One region of the Vogesella sp. LIG4 genome, then DNA from elsewhere that is predicted to be linked to it. Evidence: riboswitches for the same ligand, from Rfam matches in the RefSeq annotation. Region 1 holds a riboswitch; the other holds the start of a gene.
What was found. A riboswitch is a leader RNA that binds a small molecule or an ion and turns the genes downstream of it on or off. The one in region 1 is predicted to bind glycine.

Region 2: it holds a riboswitch for glycine, as region 1 does, so the genes downstream of both, glyA (serine hydroxymethyltransferase) here and gcvT (glycine cleavage system aminomethyltransferase GcvT) in region 1, are expected to answer to the same signal.

Annotation. Positions count from the first base shown of each region.
Region 1 is NZ_LT607802.1:137,649-142,636, forward strand. It holds gene gcvP (aminomethyl-transferring glycine dehydrogenase) at 1-656, opposite strand, end outside; gene gcvH (glycine cleavage system protein GcvH) at 789-1,175, opposite strand; gene gcvT (glycine cleavage system aminomethyltransferase GcvT) at 1,257-2,342, opposite strand; glycine riboswitch at 2,376-2,470, opposite strand; glycine riboswitch at 2,480-2,578, opposite strand; gene gluQRS (tRNA glutamyl-Q(34) synthetase GluQRS) at 2,742-3,638, opposite strand; gene fdxA (ferredoxin FdxA) at 3,708-4,031, shown strand; gene cheD (chemoreceptor glutamine deamidase CheD) at 4,074-4,676, opposite strand; gene PSELUDRAFT_RS00645 (chemotaxis response regulator protein-glutamate methylesterase) at 4,673-4,988, opposite strand, start outside.
Region 2 is NZ_LT607802.1:2,677,807-2,682,794, forward strand. It holds gene PSELUDRAFT_RS12615 (L-serine ammonia-lyase) at 1-857, opposite strand, end outside; gene glyA (serine hydroxymethyltransferase) at 1,122-2,375, opposite strand; glycine riboswitch at 2,517-2,612, opposite strand; glycine riboswitch at 2,614-2,711, opposite strand; gene PSELUDRAFT_RS12625 (methyl-accepting chemotaxis protein) at 3,138-4,988, shown strand, end outside.

The sequences.
Region 1 (4,988 bases):
GATTCGCCCGGGTACTGGAACAGCACGCCGAAGTACTCGCCGTTGCCGGCTTCTTCCGGGTGGCCCTGCACCAGCTCGAAGCCGAAGTATTCGGCGCGGGTCCGCATCACGTCCAGGGTCTGCGGCAGCACGCGGCTGTCCACGAAGAACTGGTTGGACTTGGACTTGGACACGCGGCGCGCCATGGCCATGGCTTCGGCAGCAGCGGTGGCTTCGTCCAGCAGCGAGGCGTTGGCCACTTCCAGGCCGGTCAGGTCGATGATCATCTGCTGGAAGTTCAGCAGCGCTTCCAGGCGGCCCTGGGCGATTTCAGCCTGGTACGGGGTGTAGGCGGTGTACCAGCCCGGGTTTTCCAGCACATTGCGCAGGATCACGCCCGGGGTCAGCACCGGGTAGTAACCCAGGCCGATGAAGGAGTTGTTCACCACGTTCTTGCTGGCCACGGCCTTGAGGTCGGCCAGGGCGTCGGCTTCGCGCTGCGCCGGCGGCAGATCCAGCGCGCGGTTGAAGCGGATGTTGGCCGGCACGGTCTGCGCTACCAGGTCTTCCAGCGAGGAAGCGCCCACGTAGGACAGCATCTCGGCCTTCTCGGCCTCGCACGGGCCGATGTGGCGTTCGATGAATTCTTGATGATTGAAGAGTTGCGAGAGCGACATGTCTTCGATTCCGTCTTAGCTAGCCACACGATGCGCAGCGTCGGTGGGGTTGGCCGCAAGGCCCGCCCGCAGGGCGCATCGGGAGGCAAAAATACAAAAGCCCCGCCATCTTGCGACGGCAGGGCCCTTCGATCAGGCGCCGATTTCGGCTGCGTAGGCAGCGGCATCCATCAGGCGATCCAGATCAGCGGCGTTGGCCGGCTTGATCTTGAAGAACCAGGCTGCGCCGTACGGATCGCTGTTGGCCAGATCCGGAGCCGCTTCCAGATCGCTATTCACTTCCAGCACTTCGCCGGCGATCGGGGCGTAGATATCGGAGGCGGCTTTTACCGACTCCACCACACCTGCCTGTTCGCCTTCGCCCAGCTGGCTGCCAACGGCCGGCAGTTCCACGAACACGATATCGCCCAGCAGCTCCTGGGCATGTTCGGTGATGCCGATGCTAACGGTGCCGTCAGCTTCCAGGCGCAGCCATTCGTGGCTGGATACGTATTTCAGTTCGGCGGGAATGTTGCTCATGTGATTCTCCTGATGCAGATAGTTTGGATCTAGATTGGGTAGTACCGGGGCGACGCTCTCGCCTCGTCGTTATACACCAGCTTATTCAAAAACTTTCTTACCGTTGCGTACGAACGGCATTTTCACCACGCGAACCTCGGTAAGCGTGCCGCGCAGATCCACCAGGGCGGTGGCGCCGGTAGCGGCCGGCACGCGGGCAATGGCGATGGAATGCTTCAGGGTCGGCGAGAAAGTGCCGCTGGTGATGATGCCTTCGGCGCCATCCACCACTACTTTCAGGCCTTCGCGCAGTACGCCGCGGCCTTCCAGCACCAGGCCCACCTGCTTCATGGCCACACCGGCAGCCTTCTGGGCTTCCAGTGCCTTGCGGCCGGTGAAATCGCGCTCTTCCGGGTTCCAGGCGATGGTCCAGCCCATGCCGGCTTCCAGCGGCGACACGGTTTCGTCCATGTCGTGGCCGTACAGGTTCATGCCGGCTTCCAGACGCAGGGTATCGCGTGCACCCAGGCCGATCGGCGCTACGCCGGCAGCTTGCAGCTGGTTGAAGAAGGTGATGGCTTCGGCAGCGGGAATCATGATTTCCAGGCCGTCTTCACCGGTGTAACCGGTGCGGGCCACGAACCATTCGCCGAACGGCAGGCCCTGGAATACTTTCAGGCCCTGGATGGCTTCTGCCCAGTCCGGCTTAACGGCACAGACTTTGGCAATGGCCTGCGGACCTTGCACGGCCAGCATGGCCAGGTCGCGGCGCACTTTCAGTGCCACGTCGAAACCGGCGGACTGCTTGTCCATCCATGCCAGGTCTTTTTCGGTGGTGCCGGCGTTGATCACCATGCGGTAACCGTTGGCCGCAAGGTAAACGATCAGATCGTCCACCACGCCGCCTTGCTCGTTGAGCATGCCGGAGTAGAGTGCCTTGCCTTCGAAGCCCAGTTTGGACACGTCGTTGGCGATCAGCTTTTGCAGCCAGGCTTTGGCGTCGCTGCCGGTGATGTCCACCACGGTCATGTGGGACACATCGAACATGCCGGCGTCGTTACGCACGATTTCATGTTCTTTCAGCTGCGAGCCGTAATGAATGGGCATTTCCCAGCCGGCAAAGTCAACCATCTTTGCATTGGCGGCAATATGCGCATCAAACAGTGGGGTACGTTTCGGGGCCGTCATGGGCAAATCCTCGGAGTGAGTTATTCCTCTATCTCACACCCCTCTGTCCATGCACCTGAGATTTTCCGGCATTGCGCCGTTAGCCCCTTCGGTGGGCGCGATATGCGCCGCTCTCCAGATTCAGCCGATCTTGCGACCGGATTCTTGCAGTCCTTTTGCCTGAGCGATTGCGGGTGCACTTGCGCCTTCGGCGGCAACCGGCCTATCGGCTAGCTGCGCTCTCCTGCGTGAATGGCCGGATTATCGTCGCGCCCTGCCGGCTTGGCAAGTCGGGTTTTGTCCATTTTTCAGATACTTGCGACAAGTCCTGGACAAAAAAGCATGATATTTCGCTTTACGGCCAAGCAGTTAGCCACAAACCAGCCGCCAGGGGCTGTTGGCGCCAGCGTTGCAAGATGCTCAAACAATTGTCACCGGCCCGGCCGGTACCTGTGTCAGCTGCCAGTGGCTGTGGGCCCACTGCCACAGTTCCGCCACCGTCCCCGCCGCGCTTGGCGCCGCATGCCCCAGCCGTTGCAGGGCCTGGCGCAGCTCCTGTGCGGCCAACGTTGGCGAGATGGCCGGCGCCAGCGTCTGTTTGGAAAGCTTCTCGCCGGCGGCATTCACCATCAGCGGCAGGTGGCAGTGGCTGACCGCCGGCCCGCCCAGGCATTGCCGCAGCCACAGCTGGCGCGGCGTGGACACCAGCAGGTCGGCGCCGCGCACGATGTCGTTGATGCCCTGCGCGATATCGTCCACCACCACCGCCAGCTGATAGGCCCAGAAGCCATCGGCACGCAGCAGCACGAAGTCGCCGATATCGCGCTGCAGCTGCTGCGCGTAATAGCCCTGCAGGCGATCATCGAAACCCAGCTCTTCATCCGGTACCTGCAGCCGCCAGGCACGCGGGCTGCGCCCCGGCGCCAGCCCGTGGCGGCAGGTGCCCGGGTAGACCATGCCGTCCAGCCCGCGCAGGCCGTGCTCGCTGATTTCCTTGCGGGTACAGCCGCAGCCATAGGCATCGCCCTGGGCAACGAGCTGGTCCAGCGCCGCGCGGTACAGCTGATGGCGCTGGCTCTGGTACACCACCTCGCCATCCCACTCGAAGCCGAAGACTTCCAGCGTGCGCAGGATGTTGGCTGCAGCACCAGGCATTTCGCGCGGAGGGTCGAGATCTTCCATGCGCAGCAGCCACTGGCCGCCGCGGCGACGGGCTTCCAGGTAGCTGCCCACGGCCGTGGTCAGCGAGCCGGCGTGCAACAGGCCGGTGGGGCTGGGGGCAAAACGGCCACGGTAAGCGGGATCAGGGGCAGACATTCGGCGCGGAGCAAACAATAATCACAGCTGGCTACCGATAACGGTGTGCACAGCCGTGGAGGGCGAAAAATGACGCACGTTGTAACCGAAGCCTGCATCAAATGCAAATACACCGACTGCGTGGAGGTGTGCCCGGTGGACTGCTTCCACGAAGGCTCCAACTTCCTGGCCATCGACCCGGACGAGTGCATCGATTGCACGCTATGCGTGCCGGAATGCCCGATCGATGCCATCACCACCGAGGAGGATCTGCCGCCGGCGCAGCACCACATGCTGGCGCTGAATGCCGAGTTGTCCAGGGTCTGGCCGGTGATCGTGCAGCAGAAGGAGCCGCTGCCGGATCACGAGCACTGGGCCAAGGAGACAGGCAAGCTGCCGCTGCTGGAGCGCTAGATATCGCAAGTTGGCCGCAGCCTGCGGCCAACCCTGCCCGGCTCAGATGAACAGATCCACGTCGCCGCCGGTCTTGCGTTCGCTGTCGCTGTCGATGCGGCGGCGGTAGCTTTCTTCTTCCTGCACCAGGGTATGCTGCGGGCGGAGTTTCTTGATCAGCACCTTGCCGCTGTCGGTGAAGAAATACACCTTGCGTGCGATGTCGGCGCCCAGGTCCTCCGCCACGATGGGGATGTTTTCCTGCGCCAGGAAGGCTCGCACGAAGCCGGCATTGCGCTGGCCGATATTCGCCTTGCTGATGCCGTCCAGCACGTTGCCGCCGCCGAACACCTTGGCTTCCAGGCTGCGGCGGCTGGCACCGAGCTTGAGCATGTCGTTGATCAGCAGCTCCATGGCGTGGGTGCCGAAACGCGCCGGCATCAGGCTGTCGCGGTTGCCGTTGCCGTGGTCCGGCAGCATGAAGTGATTCATGCCGGCAATGCCGGTTTCGCGGTCGCGCAGGCAGGCGGACACGCAGGAGCCCAGCACCGTTACCAGCAGCAGGCCGTCGTCGGTGGCCTGGAACTCGCCCGGCAGCAGCTTGGCGGCGTGGCGGTTGAAATGTTTGTCGAGGTAGCGGTGTTCCGCATGACCGGCCAGCATCATGCCTCCCGCTTCTGTTGGCCGCACAGATAGGCCAGCACGCGCTCGGCCATGCGCGGCAGCGGCACCACTTCGTGCACCGCGCCGATCTCGTAGGCGGCGCGCGGCATGCCGTACACCACGCTGCTGGCCTGATCCTGCCCCAGATTGTAGCTGCCGGCCTCGCGCATGCGCAGCATGCCGGCAGCGCCATCCTTGCCCATGCCGGTGAGGATCACCCCTACCGCGCGCTTGCCCAGCAAGGCCGCCGCCGAGTCGAACAGCACATCCACCGACGGGCGATGGCGATTCACCGCCTCGCCCTGATCCAGGTGG
Region 2 (4,988 bases), 1.6 Mb from region 1:
ACGCGGCCGCCACCGGCGTTTTCCTCGTTCACCGCCAGTGCGTACAGGTTTACCCAGTCCATCACCGTCAGCGGGTCGCGCAACGCGGCTTCCGGGGCGTTGGTGAGCTTGCGGTACAGGTCGGCGGCGCGGCGCTTCACTTTCATGCCGCCGGGCAGGATGCCTTCGTGGCTGCAGCCGCGCTGCACGCAGCTTTGCATCACCTGCCAGATCTGCAGCAGGCCGGCGCGTACTTCGTCCTCGCTACGCCAGGCCAGCTCGTTTTCCAGCATGATCTGGCTGATGCTCTTGCCTTCGCGCTGGCACAGGGCCAGCAGTTCGGCGCCGGTCTTGAACGGGTGCTTCAGTTCGGTAACGCCCGGCGGCACGAAGCCGGCGTCGATGGCGGCCTCATCCACCACGAAGCCGCCGCCTACCGAGTAATAGGCACGCTTGGACAGGCTGTTGCCGTCGGCGTCGAAGGCTTCGAAGATCATGCCGTTGGGGTGGTAGGGCAGGGCCTTGCGCTTGTACAGCAGCAGGTCTTCCGCCTCGTTGAAGGCAATGCGCTGCTGGCCGAGCAGGGTGATGGCCTTGTCGGCACGGATGGTGGCCAGCATCTGCGGCACGGCATCGGTGTCGACCAGGTCGGGCAGCTCGCCGGCCAGGCCCAGCAGCACCGCGGTATCGGTGCCGTGGCCTTTGCCGGTGGCGCCCAGAGAGCCGAACATTTCCGATTTCACGCGCGCGGTGGCGCTCAGCTGGCCATCCTTTTCCAGGCGGGCGATGAACTGGCGCGCGGCACGCATCGGGCCGACGGTGTGGGAGCTGGACGGGCCGATGCCGATCTTGAACAGGTCGAAAACACTGATAGCCATGCTGCTTCTCTTGTCTGGTTGTGGCGCCGCCGTGGGTTGGCGGCGCCCGGTTTACAGGGGGTGGCCCCGTGCTGTTGGATAACGCACCGCGGCCAGGGTTGGCCGCAGCGCTTAGAGCTTATTCACGATCTGCTGCGCTTCGGCGATACGGCGTTGAAAATACCTTCGGAATGCTCATTGACTCCATGTCAATTCCGCTTCCTCAGCCATTTTCGCCTTGTCTCGCTCTAGCTCACGAGATCGTGAACAAGCTCTTATTACTATTTAACGATAGACCGGATACGCGGCGCAAAGCTCCGCTACCTGGCGTTTTACGCGTGCACCCACTTCCGGGTTCTCGATATCGTCGAGGATGTCGCAGACCCAGTGCGCCACCTGGCGTGCCTCGGCTTCCTTGAAGCCACGGCTGGTGATGGCCGGGGTGCCGATGCGGATGCCGCTGGTCACGAACGGGCTTTGCGGATCGTTCGGCACCGCGTTCTTGTTCACGGTGATGTGAGCGGCGCCCAGCGCGGCATCGGCCGCCTTGCCGGTGAGGCCCTTGTCGATCAGGCTCAGCAGGAACAGGTGGTCGTCGGTCTTGCCGGACACGATGCTGTAGCCGCGGTCCTGGAACACCTTCACCATGGCGCGGGCGTTGGCCAGCACCTGTTTCTGGTAATCGACGAATTCCGGCTGCAGCGCCTCCTGGAACGCCACTGCCTTGGCGGCGATGACGTGCATCAGCGGGCCGCCCTGGATGCCGGGGAATACCACTGAGTTCAGCTTCTTCTCCAGTTCCGGGTTGGCCGCAGCCAGAATCAGGCCGCCACGCGGGCCGCGCAGGGTCTTGTGGGTGGTGGTGGTCACCACGTGGGCGTGCGGAATCGGGTTCGGGTACAGCCCGGCAGCCACCAGGCCGGCCACGTGGGCCATGTCCACGAACAGGTAGGCGCCGATGCTGTCGGCGATCTGGCGCATGCGCTTCCAGTCGACGATCAGCGAGTAGGCGGAGAAACCGGCCACGATCATCTTCGGCTGGTATTCGTTGGCCATGCGCTGCACTTCGTCATAGTCGATCTCGCCGGTGGCCGGGTTCAGGCCGTACTGCACGGCGTGGTAGATCTTGCCGGAGAAGTTGACCTTGGCGCCGTGGGTGAGGTGGCCGCCATGGGCCAGGCTCATGCCGAGCACAGTGTCGTGCGGCTCCAGCAGCGCCATGTAGACGGCGGCGTTGGCCTGGCTGCCGGAGTGCGGCTGCACGTTGGCGTAGTCGGCGCCGAACAGCTGCTTGGCGCGGTCAATGGCCAGCTGTTCCACCACGTCCACGTGTTCGCAGCCGCCGTAGTAGCGCTTGCCGGGGTAGCCCTCGGCGTATTTGTTGGTGAGCTGGCTGCCCTGGGCCTGCATCACGCGCGGGCTGGTGTAGTTTTCGGAGGCAATCAGCTCGATGTGGTCCTGCTGGCGCTGGTCTTCGGCCTGCATGGCGGCCCACAGGGCGTCGTCAAAGCCGGCAATCTGCATATCCTGGGTAAACATCGCGTATCTCCTGGTCGCCGGCGCAGGCGGCAAAACGTTGGCCGCACCGCGCCTTGAATAAAACGGGCGGTGATGGACGGACGGTCTGTGGAATGGCAGACAGGGTAATGGGGCGTCCGCCCGGTATCACCGGACGATGCCCCCTCTGTCCCTTTGCCTGAGAGATTGCGGCGCAGTATTGACTGGCCATGCTGCCTTCGGCGAGGCCGCGCGGTTGCGGGCCTACTCTCCAGAGTGCCTGACCAGTGCAGTTCTTTTGCCTGAGAGTTTCTGGGGCGATTCCCCTTCGGCGCTGCCGCTGGATCAGATCCGGGCAGTCTCTCCTGCACTGGTGGCGGCCAACCTTGCGATTGGCTGCGTAGCTTGGCGCAATCTAGAGAAGCTGGCCGTGGCTGTCAACGCATGTCGGACAGTATTCGATGTGCAGGTGCAGCATTGGTGTGGCTGGCTGACAGTAGTTAGCGCTTGCCGCCGGACAAGGGCTGCAGCCCGGATTTGCCGTTTGCGGGTGGTGATGGCATATCGCGCCAGAAGTTTCTTGCGCATTGCATATTGTCTACGGGGGCTATGGAATTTTTTGCGATTTAAACCTAACATATCGAAATTGCAAAGTTGTTTTAAATCAATTTTTTGCGACAGCATGGCGCAAATGCACGCAGAAAGTGCATGAAATTGTTTTCTGGCTATAACAGGAACGGGGCTCGCTCCCCGGTAGTAACATCCACTCACTTCAAAATCCAATAAACAGGGGAAGTATCTATCATGTCTTTGCGCGCAAAACTGATGACGTTCGTGCTGCTGGTAATTGCAGCACTGGCAGTCGTCTTCTGTAGCGTTGCCTACTGGAAGATGAGTGCCACGCTGGCAACCCAGATCGAAGGGCAGATCAAGATGGCTGCCGACAATAAGGTGAGCTTCGTATCAGAGTGGGTGCAGAGCAAGCAGCATATTGCTGCTTCGGTACTGCCGCGTTTCGGTACTGGCGAACTCAAGCCGATACTGGATCAGGCCAAGGCCGCCGGTGGCTTTGACGACATGTATATCGGCCAGCCGGACAAGACCATGACCCAGCCCACCGGGGCGACACCGGTACCGCCAGGCTATGACCCGACCGTACGGCCGTGGTACCTGGCTGCCAAGGATTCCGACGGTCCTATCGCTTCGCCTCCGTATATCGACGCTGCAACCAAGAAGCCGATCATCACCTTTGCCCAGGCGCGCAAGGATGGCGGCCAGCTGGTGGCGGTAGCCGGTGGCGACGTGACGCTGGCGCGCGTGGTGGAAGAAGTGGTGTCCGCCAAGCTGCCGGGCGATGGCTACGCCTTCCTGATTACCGCGGCAGGCGATGTGATCGCCCACCCGCAAAAAGACTCCGCGCTGAAGAAAATCGGTGAGGTCATTCCAGGCTTCGACCTGGCTGGCCTGAGCAAGGATGGCGTGATCCAGTCCGCCTCCATCGATGGCGAAACCCAGCTGGTGGCGCTGTTCCCGGTGCCGAAGACCAACTGGCTGTTCGGCGTGCTGGTGCCCAAGGCTGCCGCCATGGCACCGGTGAGCCAGCTGCTGATGGTAATGGTGGGCCTGGCGATTGCCGGCATGATCCTGGCCAGCATCCTGGCCTATGTGGGCGTGGCACGCATGCTGTCCGGCCTGGGCACCCTGCACAAGGCGATGCAGGAAGTGGCCAGCGGCCATGGCGACCTCACCAAGACCCTGCCGGTGGGCAACCGTGACGAAGTGGGCCAGATCGCCGACGCCTTCAACCAGTTCGTGGCCAAGCTGCGCGAGATGTTCATCACCGTGCGCGACGAATCCGAAGCCCTGGCACGCGATGCCGGCGAGCTGAGCAGCGTGGCCGAGCAGATCGGCCAGGACTCCCGCGTGCAGTCCACCGAGCTGTCTGCTACCGCGGCCACCATCGAGGAAATCACGGTCAGCATCAACCACATTGCCGACCACGTGGGCGAAACCGAGGCGCTGGTGGCGCAGTCGCGCAGCAACTCGGTGGATTCGCACCGTGCCATGGCCGAGGTGGAGCGCGAAGTGCAGTCCATCCAGACCGCCGTGGCTTCGCTGCACACCGTAATGGGCAGCCTGTCCGGCCAGTCCGAACAGATCAAGGGCATTGTCGGCGTGATCCGCGACATCGCCGATCAGACCAACCTGCTGGCGCTGAACGCGGCCATTGAAGCTGCCCGCGCCGGCGAATCCGGCCGCGGCTTTGCCGTGGTGGCCGATGAGGTGCGCAAGCTGGCCGAGCGTACCGCCACTGCCACCGTGCAGATCGCCGAGATGATCGACACCGTGATCCGCCGCACCGGCGAGGCCATCGAGCATGCCGATACCACCAACGAGAAGGTGGCATCCGGTGTCACCTTGTCGCGCCAGGCGGCCGACAAGGTGGAAGTGATCAAGAGCAATGCCGAGGAAATCTCCTCGCGCATGGGCGAAATCACCTCCTCCACCGCCGAGCAGGGCATCGCCACCAACGAGATGGCACGCAGTGCCGAGCGCGTGAACGTGATGGCGCAGCAGACCGACAGCAGCCTGCAGCAGGCGCTGGCCACCATCAACCTGCTGGCGCAGCGCGGCGACGAACTGAAGTCGCTGGTT